DNA from 3 places in the Microbacterium natoriense genome. Region 1 is predicted to be linked to each of the others. Evidence: predicted binding sites of a transcription regulator. Region 1 holds the regulator's gene; each other region holds the start of a gene.
What was found. Region 1 encodes LexA, which represses DNA repair genes until DNA is damaged. Its sites were predicted from a motif close to TCGAACANNTGTTCGA; they were not measured.
Positions count from the first base shown of each region.

Region 2: QFZ53_RS02890 (tyramine oxidase subunit B) is a predicted target of LexA. The motif match lies at 1,656-1,671, and genes of this name have one in related genera.
Region 3: QFZ53_RS16240 (HNH endonuclease signature motif containing protein) is a predicted target of LexA. The motif match lies at 1,403-1,418, and genes of this name have one in related genera.

Region 1 covers NZ_JAUSXV010000001.1:3,302,333-3,306,633, reverse strand. Annotated here, with positions in the region: gene metE (5-methyltetrahydropteroyltriglutamate--homocysteine S-methyltransferase) at 1-1,160, shown strand, start outside; gene lexA (transcriptional repressor LexA) at 1,279-1,965, opposite strand; gene QFZ53_RS15615 (LysM peptidoglycan-binding domain-containing protein) at 2,260-2,622, shown strand; gene QFZ53_RS15610 (histidinol-phosphate transaminase) at 2,740-3,834, shown strand; gene hisB (imidazoleglycerol-phosphate dehydratase HisB) at 3,831-4,301, shown strand, end outside.
Region 2 covers NZ_JAUSXV010000001.1:607,310-611,610, reverse strand. Annotated here, with positions in the region: gene QFZ53_RS02895 (FAD-dependent oxidoreductase) at 1-439, opposite strand, end outside; gene QFZ53_RS02890 (tyramine oxidase subunit B) at 443-1,597, opposite strand; gene QFZ53_RS02885 (LysR family transcriptional regulator) at 1,746-2,642, shown strand; gene QFZ53_RS02880 (hypothetical protein) at 2,660-2,860, opposite strand; gene QFZ53_RS02875 (Dyp-type peroxidase) at 3,005-4,228, opposite strand; gene QFZ53_RS02870 (copper chaperone PCu(A)C) at 4,228-4,301, opposite strand, start outside.
Region 3 covers NZ_JAUSXV010000001.1:3,430,036-3,434,336, forward strand. Annotated here, with positions in the region: gene QFZ53_RS16230 (alpha/beta hydrolase) at 1-557, opposite strand, end outside; gene QFZ53_RS16235 (hypothetical protein) at 562-1,344, opposite strand; gene QFZ53_RS16240 (HNH endonuclease signature motif containing protein) at 1,457-2,938, shown strand; gene QFZ53_RS16245 (hypothetical protein) at 2,994-3,533, shown strand; gene QFZ53_RS16250 (hypothetical protein) at 3,773-4,300, shown strand.

The DNA.
Region 1 (4,301 bases):
CCGAGCTCGACGCGGCATCCGCCGCCCTGGCCGACCGGCTGTCGGCCCCGGGCGTGCGCGACGGCGCCGTGCGCGATCGCGCCCTCACCGACGCCGACTTCTCGCGTGCGTCGTACGAGGAGCGCGAAGCGGCCCAGGAGGCGCTCGGCCTGCCCGCCCTGCCGCTCACCACGATCGGATCGTTCCCGCAGACCGGTGACATCCGCCAGGCACGCGCCCGCTTCACGAAGGGCGAGATCCCCGTGGAGGACTACGAGGAGTTCCTGCGGCGCGAGGTCGCCAGCGTCGTCTCGCTGCAGGAGGATCTCGGTCTCGACGTCCTCGTGCACGGCGAGCCGGAGCGCAACGACATGGTGCAGTACTTCGCCGAGAACCTCGATGGCTTCGACGTCACCGAGAACGGCTGGGTGCAGTCCTACGGTTCCCGCGCGACGCGTCCGTCCATCCTCTGGGGCGACGTCTCGCGTCCGGCGCCCATCACGGTGGGCTGGTCCACGTACGCGCAGTCCCTGACCACCGCGCACATGAAGGGCATGCTCACGGGCCCCGTGACGATCCTCGCCTGGTCGTTCGTCCGCGACGACCAGCCGCTCGCCGAGACGGCCAACCAGGTCGCGCTCGCGCTGCGCGATGAGATCGCCGACCTCGAGGCCGCGGGCATCGCGATCATCCAGGTCGACGAGCCCGCGCTGCGCGAGCTGCTCCCGCTCAAGAAGGCGGACCAGCCCGAGTACCTGCAGTGGTCGGTGGACTCGTTCCGTCTCGCCACGGGTGGAGCCGCCTCGGGCACGCAGGTGCACACGCACCTCTGCTACTCGGAGTTCGGGGTCGTGATCGACGCGATCCGGGCGCTCGACGCCGACGTCACCTCGATCGAGGCGGCACGCAGCCGTATGGAGGTCGTCGCGGACGTCGCCGAGTCGGGCTTCGACCACGGCATCGGGCCCGGCGTGTACGACATCCACTCGCCGCGCGTGCCGAGCGTCGAGGAGGTCGAGGCGCTCCTGCGCCGGGCCGTCGACGAGATCCCGCTGCGTCAGCTCTGGGTGAACCCGGATTGCGGTCTGAAGACCCGCGGATACGACGAGACGGTCGCGTCGCTGCGCAACATCGTCGAGGCGACCCGTCGCGTCCGGGAGGATGTCTCGGTCGCCGTCTGATCGAGGATCGTCGGGACGCAGCAGCGCCGGGAGCCCGTCGAGGACGGATGCCGGCGCTGCCGCGAACAGCAGAAGCCCCCTTCACCTGTGAAGGGGGCTTCTGCGCGTCGGAGACCGTTCAGACGGCGCGGAGCACCGCGACGACCTTGCCGAGGATCGTCGATTCGTCGCCGAGGATCGGTTCGAAGGCGGAGTTCCGGGGGAGCAGCCAGGTGTGACCGTCTCGACGGCGGAGGACCTTGACCGTGGCCTCGCCGTCGAGCATGGCGGCGACGATCTCGCCGTTCTCGGCCGTGTGCTGGGTGCGGACGACGACCCAGTCGCCGTCGCAGATCGCCGCGTCGATCATGGACTCGCCTGACACCTTGAGCATGAACAGGTCGCCCTTGCCCACCAGCTGGCGGGGAAGCGGGAAGATCTCCTCGACCTGCTGATCGGCCGTGATCGGGACTCCGGCTGCGATGCGTCCGACGAGCGGAACCAGGGCGGCATCGCCCACCGGGGTCGCGACGTCGGCGGGGTTCTCGCCGCTCGTGCCTGGCAGATCGATCAGCACCTCCATGGCACGGGTCTTTCCAGGGTCGCGGCGCAGGTAGCCGCTGAGCTCGAGCTGGCCGAGCTGATGGGTGACGCTCGACAGCGACTTGAGGCCGACGGCGTCGCCGATCTCGCGCATGCTCGGCGGATAGCCGTGCCGGCTGATCGAGTTCTGGATCACCTCGAGGATCGCCATCTGCTTGGGGCTCAGGCTCTTGCGGCGACGGGTGCGCGGCGCCTCGGGCTCAGGTGCGGAGTTGTCGCTCATCGTGCTCCTTAGATGCGTGATTCCGGGGCCGCAGTTCGAATGTCGGTGGTCCGTGATGTGGTGTCCGTATCGAAACCGTATCCGAGAAACGGGCCGATCTGGAAGATCTGTTCGAGCGTGTCGGCAGATTCTCGAACCAGGTTTCGAAGAACGCTTGACAGATGTTCGAATTCGAATATAGATTCGGAACGTAGCTTCGCATCCACGGCTCCCGGCCGAGTCCTGAATGCGAACGCTACGCCAACTTCCCCCTCAGGGGGCTTCCCGCAGGGAAGCGACGAGAAGGAGCACGACATGAGCACCATCGCCTTCGGCACCGCGGCAGTTCTTCCGGCACGTCCGGCGACGCGCCTGCGAGTGACGGCGCGTGGTCGCCGTGTGCTCCTGGCTCTCGCGTCGATCCCTCTCGCCGCTGGTATCGCATTCGGCGTCCTCAGCGGCGGCAGCGCTCTGGCCTCGAACGACGCGGTCTCCACGGCGACGTTCGAGACCGTCACGGTCGTGCCCGGTGACTCGCTCTGGTCGATCGCCTCGAAGGTCGCTCCGAATGAGGACCCGCGCGGCGTCATGGACGAGATCAGCGACCTCAACATGCTCGAGGGTTCGACCCTGCAGGTCGGTGACGAGCTCGCGATCCCTGCTCGGTACACGAACTGACCATCGATGTACACGAACTGACCATCGTTCGGTTCTGGGAGCGTCCTTCGGCAGGCTCAGGAACCCAAGGGGCGAAGTGTGTCACCTGGCTCGGTTGCATAGCCGGTGCGTTCTAGCATGGGAAGGGTGACCGCTTCTCTTGACGACCTGCCGCTTCGCGACGACCTCCGGGGGCTGACGCCTTACGGTGCACCGCAGGCTCCCCTCCCGATCGCGCTCAACGTCAACGAGAACACCCATCCGGTGCCGGATGCTGTCGCCAGCGACATCCTCGACGACATCGCGGTCGCGATCCGCGACGTGAACCGCTACCCCGACCGGGAGTTCACGACGCTGCGTGAGGCGTTCGCGTCGTACCTCGGGCACGGTCTGACCTCCGAGCAGATCTGGGCGGGCAACGGATCGAATGAGGTGCTGCAGCACATCCTGCAGGCCTTCGGCGGCCCTGGGCGCACCGCGTTCAGTTTCGCGCCCACCTATTCGATGTATCCGCTGATCGCTCAGGGGACAGGTGCCCGCTGGGTGGCCGGCACCCGCGAGCCGGACTACACGATCACCCCGGACGACGCCGCGGCGCAGGTGCGCGACGCGGATCCCGACGTGATCCTGTTGTGCTCGCCGAACAATCCGACCGGCACGCCGCTCGGGCTCGACGTGGTCGAGGCGGTGTACGACGCGGCTCGTGGCATCGTGATCGTGGACGAGGCCTATCAGGAGTTCGCGCCGCGGGATGCGGCATCCGCTCTCAGCCTGCTCGAGGGGCGTCCGCGCCTCGCCGTCTCGCGGACCATGAGCAAGGCCTTCGCCTTCGCGGGCGCCCGAGTCGGCTATCTCGCCGCCGACCCCGCGTTCATCGACGCACTGAGGCTGGTGCGTCTGCCGTACCACCTGAGTGCGCTCACGCAGGCCGCTGCCGTCGCCGCTCTGCGCAACGCCGACGTGATGCTGGGGATGGTCGACGAGATCGTCGAGCAGCGCGACCGCATCTCGGCCACGCTCGAGGCGCTCGGCTACACCCCCCACGAGTCCTGGTCGAACTTCGTCCTGTTCGGTGGCGTGTCCGATCCGAAGGCGACCTGGCAGGGGCTGTACGACCAGGGCGTGCTCATCCGCGACGTCGGGATCCCCGGGCACCTCCGCGTCACCGCGGGAACCGAGGCGGAGACCACGGCGTTCCTGGACGCTCTCGCCTCGATAGGATCGGCTTCATGAGCACCCCCGCGCCTCGCACCTCTCGTCGTGTCCGCAGCACGTCCGAGTCGACCGTCGAACTCGAGTTGAACCTCGACGGGACGGGCGTCAGTCACATCGACACCTCCGTGCCGTTCTTCGATCACATGCTCACGGCGTTCGCGAAGCACTCGCTCACCGACCTCACCGTGCGCGCGTCCGGCGACACCGACATCGACGCGCACCACACGGTCGAGGACGTCTCGATCGTGCTCGGCCAGGCGATCCGCGAGGCACTCGGCGACAAGTCGGGCATCTCGCGGTACGGCGACGCTCTCGTGCCTCTCGACGAGGCTCTCGCTCAGGCTGTCGTCGACATCTCGGGGCGTCCGTACCTCGTGCACGAAGGCGAGCCGACGGGCTTCGAGTTCCACCTCATCGGCGGCCACTTCACCGGCGCGCTCGTGCGTCACTCTTTCGAAGCCATCACCTTCAACGCCGGTCTCACT
Region 2 (4,301 bases), 2.7 Mb from region 1:
TGACGCCCGCGCCCGGGTGCCAGAGCACCTCGGTGTCGAAGCGCAGCCCGGGCCAGCGGGTCGCGGCATCCGCGCTCGAGAGCAGCTCGTGCTCAACTCCCACCGTCTCGAGGACCTCGGCGAGCCCGCGCGGATCGCGCACGGCGCCGAAATCCAGCGACCCGCTCGGCGTGATCAGCCGCCTGCCGCTCGCCGCTTCGAGCTCGTCCCACGAGCTCTTCGCCCGCACGACGAGTCCTGCGTAGAACGGGTCGAGATAGCCGTAGCGGAAGATGCGCGCCGAACCGTGCGAGCTGCCGAGGGCGGATGCCGGCACGTCGCGCTCGAGAACGATCACGTCGGCGCCGGACGCCGCGAGGCGCCAGGCGACCGAGGCTCCGCTGAGACCGGCGCCGATGACGGCGTAGGTGGCGGACTCCCGCCTGTCGATGTCGTGCACGGGTCAGACCAGGTCAGGCGCGTCCCAGAGCTTCAGCGTGGTGCCGATGCCCTTCGCGACCGCGTTCTCGTAGACGGTCTTGGCCCAGGCGACATCCTCGACGCCCATGCCTCCCACGCTGAACAGCACGGGCTGCTCGTCGAACTCGCGGCCGACCGCGGTGCCGTCGAACACGTCGCCGATGTTGACCACGCGCGACTCGTCGAGCTCGCCTGCGTCGATGAGGTCCTGCCAGTACAGGCCGATCATGCCGAAGGCGGTCTCGTGCGAGGGCGAGGGGTACTCCTCGGCCCATGCCTCGTAGATCTTCTTGGCGTCTGCGATGAGCCGGGCCTTGCCGGAGGTGGTGTACTCCTTGTCCATGCGCAGATTGGCCGGCAGGCTGAGGAACGCGCCCGGCTTGATCCAGTCGCCGTCGATGTACGGATAGTTCTCCGAGCCGACCAGACCCGTGACCGCTTCGGAGACGATGTCGGAATCGCGCACGGCCTCTTCGACCGTCTCCGCGATCTCGATCGTCGTGAACTGCGGATAGTGCGCCTTCACATAGGCGGCGAACGCCTCGGAAGTGGAACGACGGCGTCCGTTGATGCGGATCGTGTCGAGCGTGGGGCGCGCCGTGGTCATGGCGTGCAGCGCGCTCTTGTTCATGGCGCCTGGGCCAATGATGCCCAGGGACTTCGCGTTCACGGACGCCAGCTTCTTGGCCGCCGCTCCCGGCACGGCCGCCGTGCGATAGGCGCTCTCGAGATTGCCCGACATGATGGCGAAGGGCGCCCCCGTCTCCTTGTCGTTCAGCACGATCAGGTGGATCGAGCGCGGAAGACCCTTGTCGCGGTTGTCGACGTTCGAGCCGTACCACTTGACGCCGGCGACGTCGAAGCGGCCGCCGAGGTAGGCCGGCATGGCCATGAAGCGCCGGTCGGCTGCATCCAGAGGCATCGTCGGGAAAGGCGACGACGAGGGGAAGCCGATCTGGGCGCCGTGCGAGTTCGCCGAGCTCCCCGCCATCCGATAGTCGCCCTTGGCGACCAGCACGAGCACTTCCTCCATGACCTCCATGCACCGCTCCATGTCCTTCATGCCCGCAGCGATGACCTCGGGCTCACTGAGGTAGAGCATGTCGATGCGGGTGTCGGGGGTGGGGTCTGCGGCCATGTCGGGTCCTCCAAATCGGGTGCTTCACCACCAGATAAGCCGTCAGAACAACCCCAGGTCAAATACCTTTTCCACCTTCAATTGATAGCGTTTCGCTCGCAATGCGGCCGTAACGGATCGGTAATACACGGCGCGTATCGTGCCGGGAATGGAACTGCGTCAGCTGCGGTACTTCATGGCCGTCGCGGACGAGCTCCACTTCGGGCGCGCGGCGCAGAAGCTGCATATGTCACAGCCGCCGCTGAGCGTGCAGATCGGACGTCTCGAGCGAGAAGTGGGCACGCCGCTGTTCGTCCGCAGCACGCGCCGCGTCGCTCTCACCGCTGCGGGCATGCATCTGCAGGAGAGCGCGCGGCGGATCCTCGACGAGGTCGACGCGGTGCGGGCGGACATGCGCGACTACGTCGGCGGACTCTCCGGTCAGTTGACGGCCGGCTTCGTCAGCTCGGCCAACTACACCGTGCTGCCGGAGGTCGTCCGACTGTTCCGCGCCAGACGCCCGAAGGTGAGCCTCACACTCGTGCCGCTCACCTCGGGCGAGCAGTTCGACCGTCTCCGTGCGGGCACTCTCGACATCGGCATCGTCCGCGACGAGCTCCCTCGGACGGGAGTCGGCGCCGATTCGCTGTCGACAGCCGTGGTCTTCGAGGAGCGTCTCGTGGCGTGCCTGCCCGCCGGCCATGCGCTCGCGGGTCGCACCGAGGCCTCCCTCCAGGACGTCATCGCCGAACCGATGATCGCCTACCCCCGCGCGCTGATGCCCGGTTACGTCGATCGGGTGACCGAGCTCCTCGCTCAGGCGGGACGCATGCGCGTGGTCGAAGAGGTCGTGCACCAGGAGACGGCGCTGGGGTTCGTGGCGGCGGGTGTGGGGATCAGCATCCTGCCGGAGTCGGTCCGCCAGCTGGTGCCGCCGTCCATCGCCGTCGTACCCCTCGCCGGATCACCGACGACACGGCTCCTGGCCGCCTGGCGCACGCGGGACGACGAGAGCGCGGTCCGCGGGGCGTTCCTGGAGTGCCTGCGGGACGCAGCGTCCGCCTGACGGCTCTTTCCGAGGGTTCAGCGCTCGGCATCCACCTCGTCGTCCTGGAGGTCGAGATCGCCCTGCCCGTCCTCGCCGATCTCGGCGTCGAGCGGATCCTCGCCCTGCGTCTCGGGTTGGTCGGACTCCGGCGGGAACGTCCCCTCGCTGAAGTCGTCGGGCGCTTCCTCGGGCACGAGCGGCTCCTGGGGGCCCAGGAAGGCTTCGGGATTCATCATCATGCTCTCCTCTCCTGTTCAGGTGGAGACCAGCATCCGCGCGCGGCGCGCACGGGGCAGGCCCGTTGACAGGAAGGGGCCGCCGGAGTATCCCGTCGCCGCCTCGTCCCCTCCGCCGGTCGAGAAGGGACCAGGCGGACGACATCAGGCGAAGAGCGTGTCTCCGATGAACCCGCCCTCTTCGCATCCGGGCGGGACGGCGAAGACCGCGGAGCCGATCGGCGTCGTCCACTCGTTCAACAGGTCGAGTTCGGCGAGGCGCCACTGCATCGGCGTGAATTGCCGCGCGACGTCGGCCTGGAAGGACACGAAGATCAGGCCGGAGTCGGACAGTCCCGCGCCGATGGGTCGCTCCTCGTAGTTGTAGGCGCGCCGGAAGATCTTCTCGGCATCCTCCCCCCGCGCACGCCGGATGTGCGCGAACTGAGGGATCACCGGGAAGCCGATCGCCGTCTTCGCGTCGAAGTCCGGCTCGTCGAACTCCTCGCCGCCGGTGAGCGGCGCACCGTTCGAGAGTCGGCGCCCGACGGACGCCTCTCGACCGCTGCGATCCAGGCGATCCCATTTGTCGAGGTCCATCCGGATGCGTCGGATCACGACGCCGGTCCCGCCGGCGAGCCACCCGTCGCGCGACCACACGACGTCGTCGAACTCCTGGGTGCCGGGTCGCGGGTTGGCCGTGCCGTCGACTTGGCCGAACAGGTTGCGCATCGTCGTTCCCGGGCGCTCGGTGCCGTACGCACGGCGGAAGCCCGCCTGCGTCCAGCGCACGACGGCGAACGACCTCGAGTCCTTCAGCAGCATCCGCGCCGCGTGCGCGACGGTGAGGGGGTCGTCGGCCGCGATCTGGATGAGCAGGTCTCCGTCGGAGAACTCCGGCTGCAGCTCGTCGATCCCGAAGGTCGGCAGGGGAGCGAGCCAGGCCGGCGACTGCGCGCTCGCCCTCGCCACGAGCCGCGCGCCGAAACCGAAGGTGACGGTGAGACGTGCGGGGCTCGCGGCGAGCTCGGGTTCCGAGTCGGCGAGGGCGGGCCTGCCCTGGGTCAGCCTCGCCGCGTCATCGGTGAGGATCCGCAGCAGGCGGATGATCCCGTCACGGTCGACGGCGTCGAACAGGTCGAGCGCGATGAACATCCCGTGGGCTTGAGCCGAAGTGTCGACGCCCACCTGGTGCGCACCGAAGAACGGCACGCTCTCTTCGCCGTTCATCGGCTCGGACGGCGCAGCGGGCGCCGGTTTCTGATTCAGGGCGTAGTCGATGCCGACCGCAGCCGCCGCCCCCAGCCCGGCGACAGCCCCTCCGAGGAGGAACTGCCGCCGGGAGGAACCGGCGCGGTCGGATCGAGCGCCCTCGAGGGGCGCCGACATCACTGATCCGTGTCGTAGTTCTCGTTGGCGCCGGAGTAGTCCTTGACCGGTGCCGTGAAGTCGACCGTCGAGC
Region 3 (4,301 bases), 130 kb from region 1:
TGCACGAGGATCGCCCCTTCCCGGGGCATCAGCACGACATCGTCTCCGCACGAGATCGACGCGCTGGTCGCCGGGTCGAAGCAGGTCGCGGCACGGGCTTCGACCTCGGCATCCTTCGCGGTGTAGAACGGGCGGGAGGAGCGAAGCCACGCCGGATCCTGCCGATTACGGCGGTCGCTCTCGTACCGCTCGATAAGCCGCGTACGGTCGTCGCCGCCCGTGAACGACAGGGCAGAGTCGACGTATACGGTCACCTCGGCGTCGAGTCCGGCGGCGGCGAGCACCGTGGCGCCATAGGAGTGGCCGATCGCGTGGAGCGGACGCTGCGGTGCTCGTGCCTCGAGGGTCGCGGTGACGGATGCCGCGGCCTTCGCCATCGTGAGATCGGGGTCGCGGGGCGAGAGGCCGTGCCCCGGGAGGTCCATGGCGAGCACGCGGTAGCCGTGCTCGACCAGCAGAGGGATGACGCGCCACCAGCTCTCGGCGGATCCCATCAGCCCGTGCAGCAGGAGCGCGGTCTTGTCGCCGTGTCCGACGTCGACGGTGCGCAGCAGCATCCGATCACTCCTCCCGCAGCGCCACGTCGACGACCCGCCGATGCCGCTCCTCGAGCTGCGCGTCCCACACCCCGAGGAGCTGGAACGTCGTGATGCGGAACGCGAGCGCCCTGATGAGGTATCGGCCGTCGCCGCCGAGCATCTCGTGCATGCGCTCGGGGGCCAATCCGTGCCAGCACGCCGCGTCGGCCACGACGATCGCATCGGCGTATCCGGTCGGCCGCCAGTACGGCGCCCAGTCGATGATCGCCGGCGGGTGCCCCTGCGCGAACATCACGTTGCCGAGCAGATCGCCGTGGATCATCTGCGATGCGTCCGAGACCGGGCGGAACGCCGCCGCAAGACGGCGCACCACGCCGTCGTCAGGCAGGGGCTCTTCTTCCCACGCGATCCGGTCTGCCCTCGCCCAGGGGTCGTCGGCGAGGTCGAGGAACGAGGGGCGTGGGAGCGGGGCGAGTGCGGCGTGGAAGGCTGCTCCGGCGCGGAGCACGTCTGCGACACGGCGTTCGTCGGCCTGGCCGGGCAGCCATTGCCAGGCTTCCCAGCCGTCGCTGGTCCATCCGCCTGATCGCGCGGGAATCGGTCTGGAGGTGCGGAATTCGGCACTGTGACGGAGTTCAGCCAAGATCTCCGCCTTCCAGACGGTCTCAGCATCGCCGCCCGAGGGTCGAAGGATGAGAGGGCCAGAGCGCCAGGTCAGCCCTCTCCCACCGGGAAGGTTCTCGAGGTCGTTCTCGGATGCACCGAAATCGGCGAGGGCACGACCGGAAGGCGGGGACGGCGACATGGAGCCACCCTACGCGAAGGTCGTTATCGTTCTGTGATCATCGAGGCCTGCGATCGCCTCGAATCTTCGTTCGAATGTCCGTGGCACCTGGTGTACTGGACTCATGGACGCGATGATCGACGCAACCGACTCCCAGATGGCGACTCTCGCCGATCTGGTCGAGTCGCTCGCCGCGGCCGACGCGACCGTGAACGCCATGATGGCGGCGCGTGACGGCCTGCTCGCCCTGGCGGGGCGGATGGCCGTCGACATCGCGAAGCAGGGCGACCACTCCGACGGCGGCGACATGACGATGCGCACGGTGGCTGCCGAGATCGGGCAGCGGCTGCGGGTCAGCGACCGCACGGTGGAGCGGCGGATCGCCGAGGCCTCCTGCCTGGTCGACGGCTTTCCTACTGTGTGGGCGGCGCAGGGCGCCGGTCGCATCGCCGCGGCGCACGCGCATGTGATCATCGAGACGGGTGCGCAGCTGATCGATGCCGTTCAGCGCGACGCCTACGCGGCCGCCGTGCTGCCGCTGGCCGAGGTCGAGTCCCCGAACAGGCTGCGCCCGCTCGCCCGACGCATCGTCGAACGGTTCCAGGAGCTCCCGGTCGATGATCGCCACCGCCAAGCGCGATCGCAGCGGCGAGTGTGGGCCCGCGATCAGGACGACGCGATGGCAGACCTCACCCTGCACGGACCTGCCGTGCTCGTGCACGCGATGATGGATCGGCTGTCGCAGATGGCCCACGAGATCCGCTCTGAGAACCTGCGTGCGGCGAAAGAGGCGCGGGTGATCGACGGCGATTTCACACCCGACGCTCGCTCGGTCGACGAGATCCGCGCCGACCTGCTCGCTGATCTCGTGCTCACCGGCTCGCCTGCGGGTCACGACATCGCAGACGGGTTGCTCGGCGAGATCCGTGGACGGATCGAGATCACCGTGCCCGTGATGACTCTGATGGGTCAGGATCTCGGAGCGAATGCCGGTCACAGAGATTCCCCGCCGTCGAGCAAGCGCAGCGAGACGAAACGCGCTACCGCTGGCACCCCTGATATCGACGCTCGGTCGTTGAGCGAGGAGCGCAGCGACGAGACGAAACGCCCCACGATCGACGGCCTTCCGCCCGCGATCCTCGACGGCGCGGTGCCGATCGACGCGCGCACGGCACGCCTCCTCGCCGGGACCACTCCTGGCTGGGACCGGGTTCTCACGCACCCTGTCTCTGGTGCCGTGCTCGCCGCAGACCGATACCGGCCGCCGGAACAGCTCAAGCGTCACCTTCGAGCCCGCGACCAACGATGCCGGTTCCCCACGTGCGGGCTCGCCGCCCGCAAATGCGATCTCGACCACAATGACGCCGCCTCCACGGGCGGATCCACCAGCGAAGGAAATCTGAGCGCGTTCTGCCGGCGACATCACACCTTGAAACACGCCTCTCCTTGGCATGTGAGACACCGGTCGGGCGGACTGCTCGAATGGACGAGTCCGACTGGCCGCACGTACCTCGACACTCCCCCGCCACCGAACACCGTCGTGTTCACTTCAGAGACGTCCGAGCCGTGCGATTCCGTCGAGATCTTCGTCGACCGTGTGCGGGCGCCGTTCTGAGACGACCTGTGGATAACTTTCCCGCTGTCACCCCGATCCGGGTTACCGTTTCGGGGTGACATCGCACAGGACCGCATCCCACGCCCTCGCCGGAATCGGCGCTGCACTGCTGATGGTCGCGGTCCTGTCAGGGTGCACGCCAGAGCCAGAACCCACTCCGACACCCACTGCGGCCTTCGCCAGCGAGGAGGAAGCCTTCGCGGCGGCGGAAAAGGTCTATCGGGAGTACACAGATGCGGTGAACTCCGAGCGCGAAGGCGACCACACTGTCGATCCGCTGAGCTATCTCATCGGCGAGGCGCTGGACGGAAGCCTTGATACCTCGAACAAGCTCCAGGCGCAGGAGTTGCGCATCGTGGGTGACAGCCGCGTTCTGAAGTTCTCTGGGAATGCCGTTGACCTCCAGCCCAGTGAAGTGATCGTTGGTGCTCTTGTGTGCCTAGATGTGAGCGCCACGGTAGTCCTCAACGTGTCCGACGCCGACGTCACTCCCCCTGATCGCCCAGCACACGTTCCCCTCAATGTCGAGTTCATCTCCTCCGGCTCGAAGCTTGTCATTTCAGGGTCTGATCTAGCCGAGGGCACCGAATGCTGAGCGCAGTTGTCTTGATGGGCGGCCTTCTCGTATCGCCGCTCGGTCTACCGATCTACATGGCAGCCGGATGCGACGCAAATCTCGCTGCCGCCGGCCTCTGCGGTACATCGGACGGAACAGTCCTCGAGATATCCGGCACTCACCAAGACGTCGGCACCGACGGAACCACGGACACATCGTCGGATTCGAACACGGACGCACCGGCACCTCCTTGCGTCACATATCTCAGCGGCCGATGCGTGGACTACATCTTCCAGCGCACAGATGAAACGACCGCGGGTACCCCCACGATCACGATTACCGACCTCGCGTCCTTCACCCCTGAACCCACTTCCCTCCTCGTGGAACCCGGAAACGCGGGTATCGCAGATATGCCCGCGAACTTCCTCGCTGCAGCAGCCGTTCACACGCAGACGGGTACGCTCTTCGACGTCCCACTCACCGTCCGCTTCACTCCGGTTGCCTACGAATACACTTACGGCGATGGAAGCACCGCAACTGTGACGTCGGCCGGCATGTCCTGGGCGGAGCTCGGCCAGGCGCAGTTCACGCCCACTCAAACTAGCCACGTCTATGCGGATCGCGGCACTTACGATGCCGACGTCGATATCCGCTATACGGCAGAAATTGACTTCGGGTTGGGCTGGTATCCAATCAGCGGCGAGCTGACCAGCGACGGTCCCGTCCAGCAGATCCAGATCTTCGAGGCCCACACCGCCCTCGTCGCCCACACGTGCACCGAGAAGCCCACCGCGCCCGGCTGCTGAC